DNA from 3 places in the Obesumbacterium proteus genome. Region 2 is predicted to be linked to each of the others. Evidence: predicted binding sites of a transcription regulator. Region 2 holds the regulator's gene; each other region holds the start of a gene.

Region 1 (4,543 bases), 2.1 Mb from region 2:
ATGGCCCGTTAAGCAGACGTTCGATGACTGGCAGTTCAGGGCGAGTACGCCATCCCTGACGCGCCAGTTGGATCGCGCTTTGCAACAGAATCGAAGCCGGAACGGCGTCATCGACCAACCCCATTTTCAATGCCTGTTTCGCACGCACATGCCTACCGGTCAGCATCAAATCTAAGGCCTGCGAAGCGCCAATCAAACGCGGCAATCGCTGAGTGCCGCCAGAGCCCGGTAGCAAACCAAGCTGCACTTCAGGCAGTCCTAGCGCGGTTTTATCATCCAGTGAACAAATCCGACGGTGGCAGGCTAATGCCAACTCCAAGCCGCCGCCTAAGCAAGCACCGTGGATCGCTGCGACCACAGGAATAGAAAGCGCGGCGATCTTCGCCAGCGTAACCTGCCCTTTTTGCGCCAGTGAACGCGCCTGCTGCTCGCTTTGGCAGGCATCAAGCATGGTGATATCTGCACCGGCGATGAATGAGTCCGGCTTTCCAGAAATAATCACAATGCCCTGTAACTTGTGCGTTTGCGCCTGCTGCAACACGTCTTCGATCTGCTGCACAAATTCTGCTTTAAGCGTATTCACGCGCTCGCCGGGAACATCGATGGTAATCACACCGATATCATTGTCTACCACGCTAAAACGAAAAGCGCTCGGCTGAGTGTCTTGCATGGCGAGGTTTTCCTGAGCTGACATTATTCCACCTCCACGATCATGGCGGCACCGAGCCCACCCGCGGCGCAGGCGGTCGTCAGCCCGAGCCCTCCACCGCGGCGGCGTAATTCATTCAACGTCTGTGTGATCATGCGCGCTCCGGTGGCGGCAAAAGGATGTCCATACGCAATAGAGCCGCCCAACACGTTGAACTTGTTCATATCGACTTCACCAATCGCCTGCGGGCGGCCCAATTTTTCGCGCGCAAACTCATCACTGGCAAACATTTTCAAATTCGCCAACGTTTGTGATGCAAAAGCTTCATGCATATCGATCAGGGTGAGATCCTGCAAGGTGATACCGGCGCGGTCTAATGCCAGCGGCGTCGCATACGACGGCCCAAGCAGCATATCTTCCCAAACATCAATGGCAGAGAAAGCGAAGCTGCGCAGATAGCCTAAGGGGACTAACCCCAGCTCACGCGCTCGTGATTCACTCATCATCAGCACCGCGGCGGCACCATCGGTTAATGGCGTACTGTTCGCCGCCGTTACGCTGCCGTGGCGGCGATCGAAGGCGGGTTTTAGTTTGCTATAAGAAGCCATAGAAGAATCGCTGCGCACGTTATTGTCTTTATCGAGCGACTGCTTGTAAGGCGGAATATAGGCAGTGATAACTTCGTCACGCAAAACGCCTGACTCCCACGCTTTCGCCGCTAAGGTATGCGAGCGATGCGCCAAGGCGTCTTGTTCTTCTCGGCTAATGTGATGGCTTTTTGCCATCTGCTCCGCAGTGTCGCCCATACGCAGCCCGGTTGAATACTCCGCAACCGCAGGAGGCACCGGCAGGAGATCGCGTAGCTTCAGCTTGCTGAATAATTTCAAACGCTGAGACAACGTGCGCGCTTTGTTGGCATCGACCAGCGTGCGCGCCAGCGCCTTGCTTACGCCAATGGGGAGAACCGAAGACGAATCAGCGCCACCTGCGATACCGACAGAAATGGTGCCCGCCATAATGCTCTCTGCCACGTTGGCTATTGCCTGAAAGCTGGTTGCACAGGCTCGTGACACGCTGTAAGCATCGGTATGAATGCTCATTCCGGTGCCTAAAACAATTTCTCGCGCAATATTAGGAGCCTCTGGCATTTGCACAACCTGCCCAAACACCAGTTGATCGATAGCCTCAGGAGAAATATTGCTTCGAGCCAGTAACTCACTAACCACCATATTGCCCAATTCAACGGCAGGAATGCCATGAAACGCCGTCGCTTGGCGGGCAAAGGGCGTTCTTAATCCCTGCACAATCGCGACGCGGTCGCCTGTGCGAGTCGTCAGAGCCAATGGGGATGACAAAGGAAGTGCCTGACTCATTTTGTGCTCCTGCGCAATACGCTAAAAATATCAAAATTGTTACCAAACCCTGAGCCATGAAAGACAGGCGAAAGTGATTCACGCCTTGCATTCAGTTAACAGGTCTGACCTGATAGCGTAAATTCTTAACCCAAATTTTACATTTAGCAAACAACAAAACGTAAGAACTGAGAGCAGAAGCAGGTTTCTTATTCAGAGATAATGTGGAAGGAGGCGAATAGATTTCGAGGAAATAATATAGCCCGTGAATATATGCATGGATAAAAATAGCAATGCAGGGACGCGAGAGGCTTTATTTTAATATAAAAAAAGCGCGGCCTAAGCCACGCTTAAAATACGACCAACCAACGCGATGCGATTAACGCAGGCCAAGTTGGAAAATCAGAGTTTCAGCTTCACAGGCAAAAGCGAAATCAACGGTCAGCGCATAGCCTTCCGCCGTTTTAGTGATATTGCTCTTAATTTCACATGGATCGGATTCGATACCGCGTGCTTTTTGTGTCAGCTGTTCCAGCATGGCTTTCGCATCAGCTTCCGTAGCAAATACATTGCTATAGGATGCGGTGCAGTCGGTGTTATCCATGATGGTGCCGACATCAACGCAACAGCAAGCCGCTGTTTCTTGTGCACTGCATTTTTTAATAGCATCAGTCATTTCAATCATCTCCTCGACGGGGAATGAACCCCTTTTATATCGCCAATTATGATCTGGCTCAAAAAATATAAAAACTGTGGGTATTTTACTCCTCTCCCACTACAGAGACTAGTGATATGCCAGATGAATGACATTAAGTGAGCAAAATCACATTATTTGGCGGTTATTTCTCCGCACTTGTAATCAATTCTTTATTAGTTCCGTTGTTTTTTGTTACAGAGATCTCTTTTCTTGAATCAATTTGGAAATATTTAATAAACATTCTTGCAACATACCAAGAGGTCAGACCTATACTCAGCTCACTGGTCTGATTTGTCAGATCGAACTCGGACCCTACAATCCGCGCTCCTTGTTACAGTACGTAACATAGTTTAAATAAAACACACAATAATGAGGTTTCGGTCATGCGCCAGAAAAACCTGTTTACTAAGTCAGCATTAGCTGCAGCAGTGGCACTGCTTTCATCAAACGTCAATGCCGCTGGTTTCCAGCTGAATGAGTTCTCAGCCGCTGGCTTGGGCCGAGCCTATTCCGGTGAAGGCGCCATCGCAGATACTCCTGCATCTGCCAGCCGCAACCCGGCACTATTGAGCATGTACGATCGGCCAGCGATGTCCATCGGCGGCGTATTTATCGATCCAGATGTTGATATCTCTGGTCGTTCTCCAAGCGGTCAAAGCTTGAACGCGAAAAACATCGCACCAACTGCATGAGTACCTAACTTCCATTACGTACAGCCGATCAACGACCAATGGGCCGTTGGTGCGTCTGTCACCTCTAACTATGGTCTAGCAACCGAGTTTAACGACAACTACGCTGCTGGCTCGATGGGCGGTACTACCGACCTGACCACGGCCAACCTGAACCTGAGCGCGGCATACCGTGCTAACGAACATTTCAGCTTCGGTTTAGGCTTTGATGCTGTCTATGCTAAAGCGAAGATTGACCGCTACGCAGGTGACCTGCCACTGCTGCTTGCTGGTTCTGGCAAGTTGCCACCGGCTCTTGCGGGACAGGTCGCGCAAATCCCTGCCAATACTCAGATTAGTCATCTGAAAGGTGATGAATGGGGCTTTGGTTGGAACGCAGGTATCCTTTACGAAGTGGATGAAAACAACCGCTTCGGCTTTACCTATCGTTCAGAAGTTAAAATCGACTTCGACGGCGATTACAAAAGCGACCTGCCATCCTCGCTGAACGGCATTGGCTCAATGATTGGTCTGCCAGCGGGCACCAACGGTGCAACCGTACCGGGCTCTCTGACCTTGAACCTGCCTGAAATGTGGGAAGTCTCTGGTTACCACAAAGTGGCACCACAGTGGGCCGTTCACTACAGCCTGGCATACACCAGTTGGAGTCAGTTCCAAGAGCTGAAAGCCAAAGGTTCTAACGGCCAGACGCTGTTCTATAAAGACGAAGGCTTCAAAGATGCGTACCGCATCGCGATTGGTACCACTTACTTCTACGACGACAACTGGACCTTCCGTACCGGTATCGCATTCGATGATAGCCCAGTGCCAGCCGGTACTCGTTCTATCTCGATTCCCGATCAGGATCGTGCATGGATCAGTGCGGGTACCAGCTACGCCTTCAACAAAGACGCTTCTGTTGACGTAGGTGTTTCCTATATGCACGGCTCAAAAGTGACCATCAACGAAGGTCCATACGAGTTCAAGTCTGAAGGTAAAGCATGGCTGTACGGTGCTAACTTCAACTACGCGTTCTAATTTTTAAAACGCATCACTCTCTAAAAGCGCCTTCTGGGCGCTTTTTTATTTGGGGCAACAAAAGATTCAGACATAAAAAAAGCGCCCTCAGGCGCTTTTTCACATCAAGCTTAGTATCAATTTGAATCGATATCTTTCA
Region 2 (4,543 bases):
AGGCCGCTGATACCTTTAAGTCTCAGTTTCCACAGGCCAATATACACGCCAAAGAAGCGCAGCTCTCGACGCTTCTACCGGCTTTGCGTGAAGGGCGACTCGATTTTGCCATCGGCACGCTAACAGCCGAAACCACGCCAATAGATCTGGTACGTGAGCCGTTATTTGAATCGCCCTTTTGCATTATCGCTCACCGCGACAACCCATTTTCTCAAGCGAAATCGTTAGAAGAGCTGAAGCACGCAAAATGGCTGATACCCGAAACCGATATGGGTTATTACCAGCAGCTAGAATCCGCCATGGGGAATTTTTACCACCAGCTTAGCCAATCACCGATCCGAACGGACTCCGTGGTTTGCGGATTAAGCATGGTGCAACAGGCACAATATCTGACCATCGTGGCTCGGGCGATGCGGACTCCGCTGGGATTAGGCAATACGCTCTGTGCATTGCCTATCGACGATTTACCCACCGCCCAATACTGCGTGTTCTATTCGCAAAAATCGCCGCTCACCTTAACGGCGCGGCGATTCCTGGATTTATTACGTTGGGAATGCCAAAACTATGCTTGGGAGTAAAAACGTTACTCAACCACGATAGTTTCAAAGCTGTGAGTAATATTCACCGCCTGACCCAACATCAGCGCTACCGAGCAATACTTCTCGGCCGATAAGGCAACCGCACGTTCAACGGCTTTATCGGTCAGCCCTTTGCCGGTAACCACAAAATGCAGATTGATATGAGTAAACAAACGAGGGGCTTCTTCACGACGCTCAGAGGTTAATTTCACTTCACAGTCGCGCACGTCCAGTCGCCCTTTTTGCAAAATTGAAACCACGTCAATCGCACTGCATCCACCCGCAGACATCAGCACCATTTCCATTGGGCTTGGTGCTTTGTCGCCAGCGTTTCCATCCATAAGAATCTGGTGTCCTGAAGCGGATTCACCCAGAAAAGTCATCCCTTCAACCCATTTCACTCGTGCCTGCATGTTTATCACCCCTTTGGTTAAATTTTGGCATCAGACTACGCTTTCTATAAAAAACAGGCAATCCGAGGCCTCACTTCTTGATGCTGAAGCGAGACAACACAAGACACCTGCACAAAGCTGTGCTACAAACTATGCCGAAATGGATCTTTATGGATTGAAACGGGTATAGATCAATAACTCTAGGAAATAATTACCTTAGCCTATTACTCTATATCTCGATTATGAAGTGCTATAACAAGTTAATAAGCAAAGCCCCGTGCCACGATAAGCACACTGTCAGGATCAGTATCCCGATATTAGGGCAGCGATAACAACAGAGGATAATAGCGAATGGTTCTCGGCAAACCGCAAACAGACCCGACTCTTGAATGGTTCTTGTCTCATTGCCATATCCACAAGTATCCGTCCAAAAGTACCCTGATCCACCAAGGTGAAAAGGCTGAAACCCTGTACTACATCGTTAAGGGCTCCGTTGCTGTATTGATTAAAGATGAAGAAGGCAAAGAAATGATCCTTTCTTATCTGAATCAGGGCGATTTCATTGGTGAACTAGGCTTATTTGAGGAAGGGCAAGAACGTAGCGCCTGGGTTCGTGCAAAAACCGCCTGTGAAGTGGCTGAAATTTCCTACAAGAAATTCCGCCAGCTCATTCAGGTCAATCCAGATATTCTGATGCGCCTTTCTGCTCAGATGGCTAGCCGCTTACAGGTTACCTCTGAAAAAGTCGGCAACCTTGCGTTCTTGGACGTAACCGGTCGTATCGCTCAGACCCTGCTGAATCTGGCCAAACAGCCAGATGCCATGACTCATCCAGATGGTATGCAGATCAAGATCACTCGTCAGGAAATTGGCCAGATCGTTGGCTGCTCCCGTGAAACCGTTGGTCGTATTCTGAAGATGCTGGAAGATCAAAATCTGATCTCCGCACACGGAAAAACCATCGTCGTTTACGGCACTCGCTGATAGATGACGCCCGTGTAGCCTTGCTGCACGGGTTTCTTTGGCTATGTGGCGGCGGTTCATCTACCACCCGGAAGTCAACTACGCACTGCGTCAAACGCTGGTGCTGTGTCTTCCTGTGCTATTCGGTCTGTTGATAGGTAATCTACAACTTGGGCTGATGTTCTCTTTAGTTCCCGCCTGCTGCAATATTGCCGGACTCGATACCCCACATAAACGCTTTATCAAACGCTTAGTCGTTGGCGGCAGCTTATTTGCCTTTAGCAGTTTTCTGCTACAGCAATGCTTACTTTGGCAAATTCCCCTACCGCTGATCATGCTCGGTTTGGCTTTATTGCTCGGCGTTAACGGTGAGATTAGCCCGCTACATGCGCGACTTATGCCAGCAGCGCTGGTTGCCTCTATTTTTACCCTGAGTATGGCGGGAAGCGTGCCGATCTGGCATGGGCCACTGCTGTATATTGTCGGTACTATTTGGTATGGCGCTTTCACCTGGTTTTGGTTCCTGCTGTGGAAGGGGCAACCGATCCGCGAAAACCTCAGCCAGCTTTACGTTCAGCTTGGCGACTACATGGAAGCCAAGTACAGCCTGCTAACTCAGCATATCGATCCTGAAACCGCACTGCCTCCGTTGCTGCAACGTCAGCAAAAAGTGATGGATCTTATTGCTCAGATATACCAACAAATGCACATGCTTTCGTTGGTGCATAATCCTGAATACAAACGCCTGCTGCGCTATTTTCAGGTCGCATTAGATTTGCAAGAACACATCACCGTTAGCCTGTCTCAGCCCGATGAAGTACAAAAGCTGGTCGAAAAAAGTCAGGCCGAAGCGATTTTACGCCGCAATGCTCAGGTCATTACAGAACGGCTCAAAACGGTTGCTGACGATATTTTATATCACCGTTATCCCCAACATTTCTCGATGGATAACGAGCTATCTGCGCTAGAAAAACTGTCTAATCAGCACCCAGATAACCCCGTTGGCAAATTCTGTTACTACCATTTTAGCCGCGTGGCTCGCCTACTCGAGCGCCAACGCCCATTATATCAACGCAATCTGATGTCCACTCAGCAACGGCTTCCCTTCTGGCCTGCGTTGCGCGCCTATCTTTCGTTAAAGTCAGTCGCGCTGCGCAACGCCGCACGATTAGGCATTACGCTGGCGGCAGGCAGTAGCCTCGGCATGTTATTTCATCTGCCAAAGCCCTATTGGGTTTTGCTGACGATCATGCTGGTGATCCAAAATGGCTATAACGCAACGCGCGTTAGGATCCAGCACCGTGCGCTAGGCACTTTCGTTGGGCTAATTGCTGCCGCAGGACTGCTCCAGCTCAACCTGCCGTTGAACGTCACGCTAAGCTGCATGCTGGTGATAACCATCGCGGCTTATTTAGTTCTCAGGAAAAATTACGGGCTGGCCGTGATTGGTTTCACCATCACGGCGGTGTATACGCTCCAGCTGTTACAGCTTAACGGGCTACATTTCTTAGTTCCGCGTCTCATCGATACGGTTCTCGGCTGTATTCTTGCCTTTGCCAGCACCATCTGGCTGTGGCCACAGTGGCAAAGCGGCTTGCTGCGTAAAAATGCGCATCAGGCATTAGAAGCCTATCAAGACGAGCTGCGCCTTTTACTGTCGCCTGAACCTAAAACGGCTGCGCTGGCCTATGCGCGCATGAAAGTGAATCAGGCACACAACGCCGTCTTTACTTCGCTGAATCAGGCGATGCAGGAACCGGGGTTTGATTCACGCTATTTAACGGATATGCGCCTGTGGATCACCCACAGCCAGTTTATCGTTGAGCACCTCAATGCCATGACGATCCTCGCACGCGATCACTACATGCTTACCGAGAATCTGGCACAGGATTATTTGCAGCGTTGTGAAATTGCATTGCAGCTTTGCCAGCAACGTTTGGAGCACGATGGTCCAACGCTCAATGACAACGCCGCCGTATTTCAGTCTGACGATCAAGAAACTAACGGGATGCCCGTTACGCAAATTGAAGTGCATCTGCGGCGCATCATTGCGCACTTACGCGCCATGCATACCATTTCGTCGATAGCATGGCGGCAACGGCCACATCACGGGATTTGGATGAGCCGTAAACTCAGGGATTAATGACCGCCTACGACTTTGGCAATGGCTTTTTCCAGCCGTGCCATGCCTTCATGGATATCGGCAAACTCGACAACCAGCGATGGCGCAAACCGTAGAATATCCGGCCCTGCATTCAGCAGCATCAGTCCTTCACTGGCGGCAGCATGTAAGATATCTCGCGCCTTACCGTGATAGGCAGGGCTCAGTTCAGCGCCCAACAACAGCCCCATTCCACGCACCTGAGTGAAGATATTGTATTGGGCATTGATCTTCTCCAGCGCTTCCACAAATAGGCCATGGCGCTCTTCAATTCCCGCCATCACCTCAGATGTATTGATCACGTCCAAAGCCGCCTCAGCAACCGCACAGGCCAGTGGATTACCGCCATAGGTGGTACCATGGGTGCCTACCTGCATGGCGCTGGCAATTTCATGAGTTGTTAACATGGCGCTAATCGGAAAACCGCCTCCCAGCGCTTTGGCGGTGGT
Region 3 (4,543 bases), 480 kb from region 2:
GTTTTTGACCTCAAACCTATCCGTAAAAAGGGGGGCGGGGGAGCCCCCAAGAACGGCGTCGACAGCAACGGCGCTTTTTTAGGACCGACTAGCTGCGGTGAACGACGCCGTGTAATTGCCTTATGCCGCTTGTTCGCCAGACAGAAGATCTAAAATCTCCTGAACACTGGTGGTTTGCGCCAGACGTTCAATTACGCCTTCGTCATCCAGTGCGTTGGTTAAGCGGGCAATGACCTGAATGTGCTCGTTATTACGTGCGGCGATGCCGATAACCAGTCGAGCGACGTCGTCTGGTTCGTCACCGAATCGAACGCCGTGAGGGTATTGGCAAATGACGATACCGGTGCGTAATACGCGGTCTTTGGCTTCTACGGTGCCGTGTGGAACGGCGATAGATTCTCCTAGATAGGTTGAGGTGAGTGCTTCACGAGCGAGCATGGCGTCGATGTAATCCGGTTCTACATAGCCGCCAGATACCAGCATTTCACCGGCAAAGCGAATAGCTTGCTCTTTGGTGTCAGCGGTTAAGTTCAGGAAGATGTTGGCTGCGCTGAGCTTAAATAGATTCTCTTCGCGGTCAGTTGATTCAAATGAATCATCGTTAGCGGCGATGATAGTTTGGTTGATCAAGCGGTTGTCGTTTGCCGCCTGTGGCAGTTTAGCCGCCAGTAAACGGGTTGTAAGATCGGTATACAGTCCGCTATCAAGGAAATTGCTTAATGATATATGCATCGCCTGTGGGGCGTGGCGCATTGCGCGTTCGGTTAAGTCTTGATGAGTGATCACCAGATCAACGTCTTCGGGCAGACTGTTAATCGCGCAGTTCACCACGGAAATATGGTTCAGCCCTGCGTCTTTTACCTTTTTACGCAGAACTCCCGCGCCCATCGCGCTTGAGCCCATTCCCGCGTCACAGGCGACGATAATTTTACGCACATGGTGTAAATCTTTAGATAAATCAAGCGTGGCACGCATGGCTGGCTGAGGTTCTACGCCAGTCACTTTTCCACCGGATTTAGACTGTTGTTTCATGCCTTGCATACGGCGAGTGGCTTCCGCTAAGCCGTTACTTTCTTCATCACCGACGCGAGCGCGTTTAAGCAACATGGCAGACGTTAAGAATGAAACCAGCGTTGAAGCCATAATCGACAGCACGACACCGATGAGCGAGGCTTTTGGTGTCATTAGCAAGACTGCAAAAATAGAACCCGGAGACGCTGGGGAGACTAAGCCCGCGTTAAAGAGCGTCAGCGTGAATACGCCGGTCATGCCGCCCAGAATCACGGCCAGAATCAGACGTGGATTCATTAACACATACGGGAAATAGATTTCGTGGATACCGCCGAAGAAATGGATGATTGCGGCACCGCCAGCAGACTGTTTTGCACTGCCTTTACCGAAGAACATGTAAGCCAGCAGAACACCTAGCCCTGGACCTGGGTTTGCTTCAATCAGGAAGAAAATGGATTTGCCGGTTTCTGTTGCCTGCTGAATGCCTAACGGCGAGAAGATGCCGTGGTTGATGGCGTTATTTAGGAACAGGATCTTGGCGGGCTCGACGAAGATAGACGTTAATGGCAGCAGGTTGTTCTGCACCATAATGTTGACGCCAGCCGCTAATATTTTTGACAGCGACTCCACCAACGGCCCAATCGCCATGAATGCCAACATCGCCAGCAGCATACCGATAATGCCCGCGGAGAAGTTGTTCACCAGCATTTCAAAGCCGCTTTTGATTTTGCCGTCAACCCAGCGATCAAAGCGTTTGATTGCCCAGCCACCTAATGGGCCTGCAATCATTGCGCCCATGAACATGGGCATATCTGCGCCAACAATCACGCCCATGGTGGTAATCGCACCCACGACGCCACCGCGCTCGCCGCCGATTAAACGACCACCGGTGTAACCAATCAATAATGGCAGCAGATAGCTGATCATTGGGCCGACCAGCTTGGCTAATGTCTCATTTGGTAGCCAGCCAGTAGGAATAAATAAAGCGGTAATCAAACCCCATGCGATGAATGCGCCGATATTGGGCATCACCATATTGCTGAGGAAGCGGCCAAAATTCTGTACCTTGACCTTGATATCTGGTGATAACATAAAACACCCCTCGTGGTGCGCTAAGATGTTGCGCGTCGTAATAGTTGTGGTGGTTTCGCCAAAAACCGTCCTGTCGTTCTGTATGCAAAATCGACTCTATCACGCCGTTTTCATCTCGCGTACCCCGTGGGGGATTTGTGATCTTGATCTCGTAACGCCCCCCTCTATCGGGGTGTTTTTGGTGATGCAGGTCACATAAGTAGACTGAAAGTCTGCTACAAAGTTAAAATATCGCCCGTCATAGGTGATTTTATGTGACGCAAATCACTTAAGTTGTTAGTGGTTTTGTTTTTAAATTGTGATTCTCTTCACAAGTTATTTTTCATCCCATCAGCACGCCATCGACACACCTCAGGTTTTCACCCAACGCGTTGTAAAATTACATGTAGTGTTTTTTGGGTATAAAAAAACCACACAATCTGGTTAAGTAGCCAGCATTACGCAATCTAGTGGCTTACGAAGCTAGGTGCATGCAAGTTTGCAGCGCTAGCTTTGCTAAGCTATTTTTTACTCAGTTTTTTAGTGGTGGATTCTATGTGTTGGATGCTGTGCTTAGGAACAGGAAGATTTTCTGGCATGGTGCCGCCTAGCTCTTCAATGGTTTTCCGAACCTTTTGGCCCACATCAAAATGTGTCTGATTGGCTTGTTGCCTTGATTTTATCTGGTCACGACGTAGCTTTTCTTCTGTTTGTGTTGCTCTAAACAGGTTGGCTGCTAATTCAGTAGATCCCATGAAATCGAGAATTTTTTGACTCTTTTTAAGCTCTTTACGTTGGTGGATGGCATTTTGGTCTAGCCCGCCATAGAGGCCTTTATATCCATGGTTCTGAAAAATGGCAAAATCCATCGTGGTTGCAACACCGGCTTGTTGAGCCGCTTCAACGAGTTGTTTGTTATGTTCTTTTAATTCATTACGCAGAAACAAACGTTTTCCATCTTCGCGTAAACGCTTAAATGTTTCGTCGTCAGCTAATTCTTGGCGTCGGGTTTGAAGTGCAAAGTATGTTTGACCTGCCGCTATGACAGGTTTGCTAGGATCGCCGTTTTGAACCACGAGGTAGCAGGCATAACGGGAGAGGGTGATATCTTTTAGCTTTCGTTGAGCTCCAGAGCCAATTTTGACCATATCGAGGACATCCTCGAAATGGTCACCAGCGTTGTGCCCACTGTTTAAACACGCATCTTTCGCCCGCTCTAATACAGGAACAAAATGCCGGTACTCTGAGTAATCCAGCAGCTTTGCCAGCGCTCTTGCAGACCAATATTCAGACCCAGATTCATCTACCTGTTTAATTTCTTCGAAAGGCTGGTGATGCTTGTTCATGGTTCGCTCCATGTCATTGCATGATGTTTGGAGATGATATCGATTGGTGGTGACGTTGCTGGAAGCAATATCTCATATCTAGATTTTTGCTGGATGTGCAACGAAGGAATAGCGTTGCCTTCGTTAAAGAAAAACACCCTGTGAGCACTAAGGCTGACAGGGTGTTTCGGCTATTTAATAAGGCTACGAGATGGAAATGCGTTGCCTAAAGATTAATTCTGGAAAATAGCCGCGCTGCGGTTTTTCGCATTTAACAATTCTTGATGCTTGGCAGCAATTGAGGTCATTAACTGATTGTATTGATCGACCTGCTGCTGGGTTTGTAGCTGGATGCTTTGGTTATCAAAGCGTGCCTGAGTCCCAATGCTTTGCAGGAAATCACCGACCTGAATCAGGTCCTGTGACAGGCTAGCCGCCATAGGAATGATTGGCATCACGGCATTTGCCGGATCGGTAACGACTTTCGCAAAGGCTTGGTCATAAACTGCCTTCACATCATCAGGCTGTTTAAGTGCAGCACGCGCCGTGTCTGCGGTCGATTTAGCACTTTGAATCTGTTGGCCGAGCAGGTTTAGTGCACCGGATTCCTGACGCAGGTCGTCACGTTTTAGCAGGTAATCCTGAGGAACACGGATCTGATCGATAGTGGTAAACAGCGGATTTAAGCTGCTATCCATAGAACGGCTGAAATTCTGTGAAAACGTCACTAAAATCGCGTAATCGCTGACATAGTTGCCGAGTTTCTGCTTTTGGTCTTCGCTCAGGGTTGGCACGGTGATGCTGCCACGCATGACGGTATTTTGCAGATAGTCGATGAAAGCTTTACGTTGTTCTTTATCGTTGTCGCCACAGCCAGCTAGTTGAAACGCCATAATGAGGGCGAAAATTGGCATCAACCAACGCTGTGCCTGTTTAGTTACTGCAAATGACATGTAATTACTCCTGTAACCACGCGAAAAAAATTCGGTCGATATCATTCTGTTGAAATTCTACTCATCAAGTTAGTTTAACCTGATAATTTTGGGATAACAGCCAGAAAGTAAAAAACCCGCCGAAAGGCGGGCTTTATTTTACTCTCGGGATTACTGCAGAACAGAAATATCCGCAACCTGTAG

What was found. Region 2 encodes CRP, which controls carbon source genes, mostly activating them, when cyclic AMP is high. Its sites were predicted from a motif close to ATGTGANNNNNNTCACAT; they were not measured.
Region 1: the regulator CRP is predicted to act here: its motif matches at 2,813-2,830, upstream of DSM2777_RS18410 (YfcZ/YiiS family protein).
Region 3: the regulator CRP is predicted to act here: its motif matches at 2,356-2,373, upstream of DSM2777_RS02780 (PTS mannitol transporter subunit IICBA).

What each region holds. Positions count from the first base shown of each region.
Region 1 is NZ_CP014608.1:3,915,314-3,919,856, forward strand. It holds gene fadJ (fatty acid oxidation complex subunit alpha FadJ) at 1-694, opposite strand, end outside; gene fadI (acetyl-CoA C-acyltransferase FadI) at 694-2,022, opposite strand; gene DSM2777_RS18410 (YfcZ/YiiS family protein) at 2,381-2,677, opposite strand; partial or broken gene fadL (long-chain fatty acid transporter FadL) at 3,082-4,404, shown strand; gene mlaA (phospholipid-binding lipoprotein MlaA) at 4,521-4,543, opposite strand, start outside.
Region 2 is NZ_CP014608.1:1,051,240-1,055,782, reverse strand. It holds gene DSM2777_RS04990 (LysR substrate-binding domain-containing protein) at 1-578, shown strand, start outside; gene DSM2777_RS04985 (OsmC family protein) at 584-991, opposite strand; gene crp (cAMP-activated global transcriptional regulator CRP) at 1,322-1,954, shown strand; gene DSM2777_RS04975 (YccS/YhfK family putative transporter) at 1,998-4,076, shown strand; gene argD (bifunctional acetylornithine/succinyldiaminopimelate transaminase) at 4,073-4,543, opposite strand, start outside.
Region 3 is NZ_CP014608.1:571,019-575,561, forward strand. It holds gene DSM2777_RS02780 (PTS mannitol transporter subunit IICBA) at 121-2,103, opposite strand; gene dinD (DNA damage-inducible protein D) at 2,604-3,428, opposite strand; gene DSM2777_RS02790 (DUF3053 domain-containing protein) at 3,641-4,360, opposite strand; gene glyS (glycine--tRNA ligase subunit beta) at 4,511-4,543, opposite strand, start outside.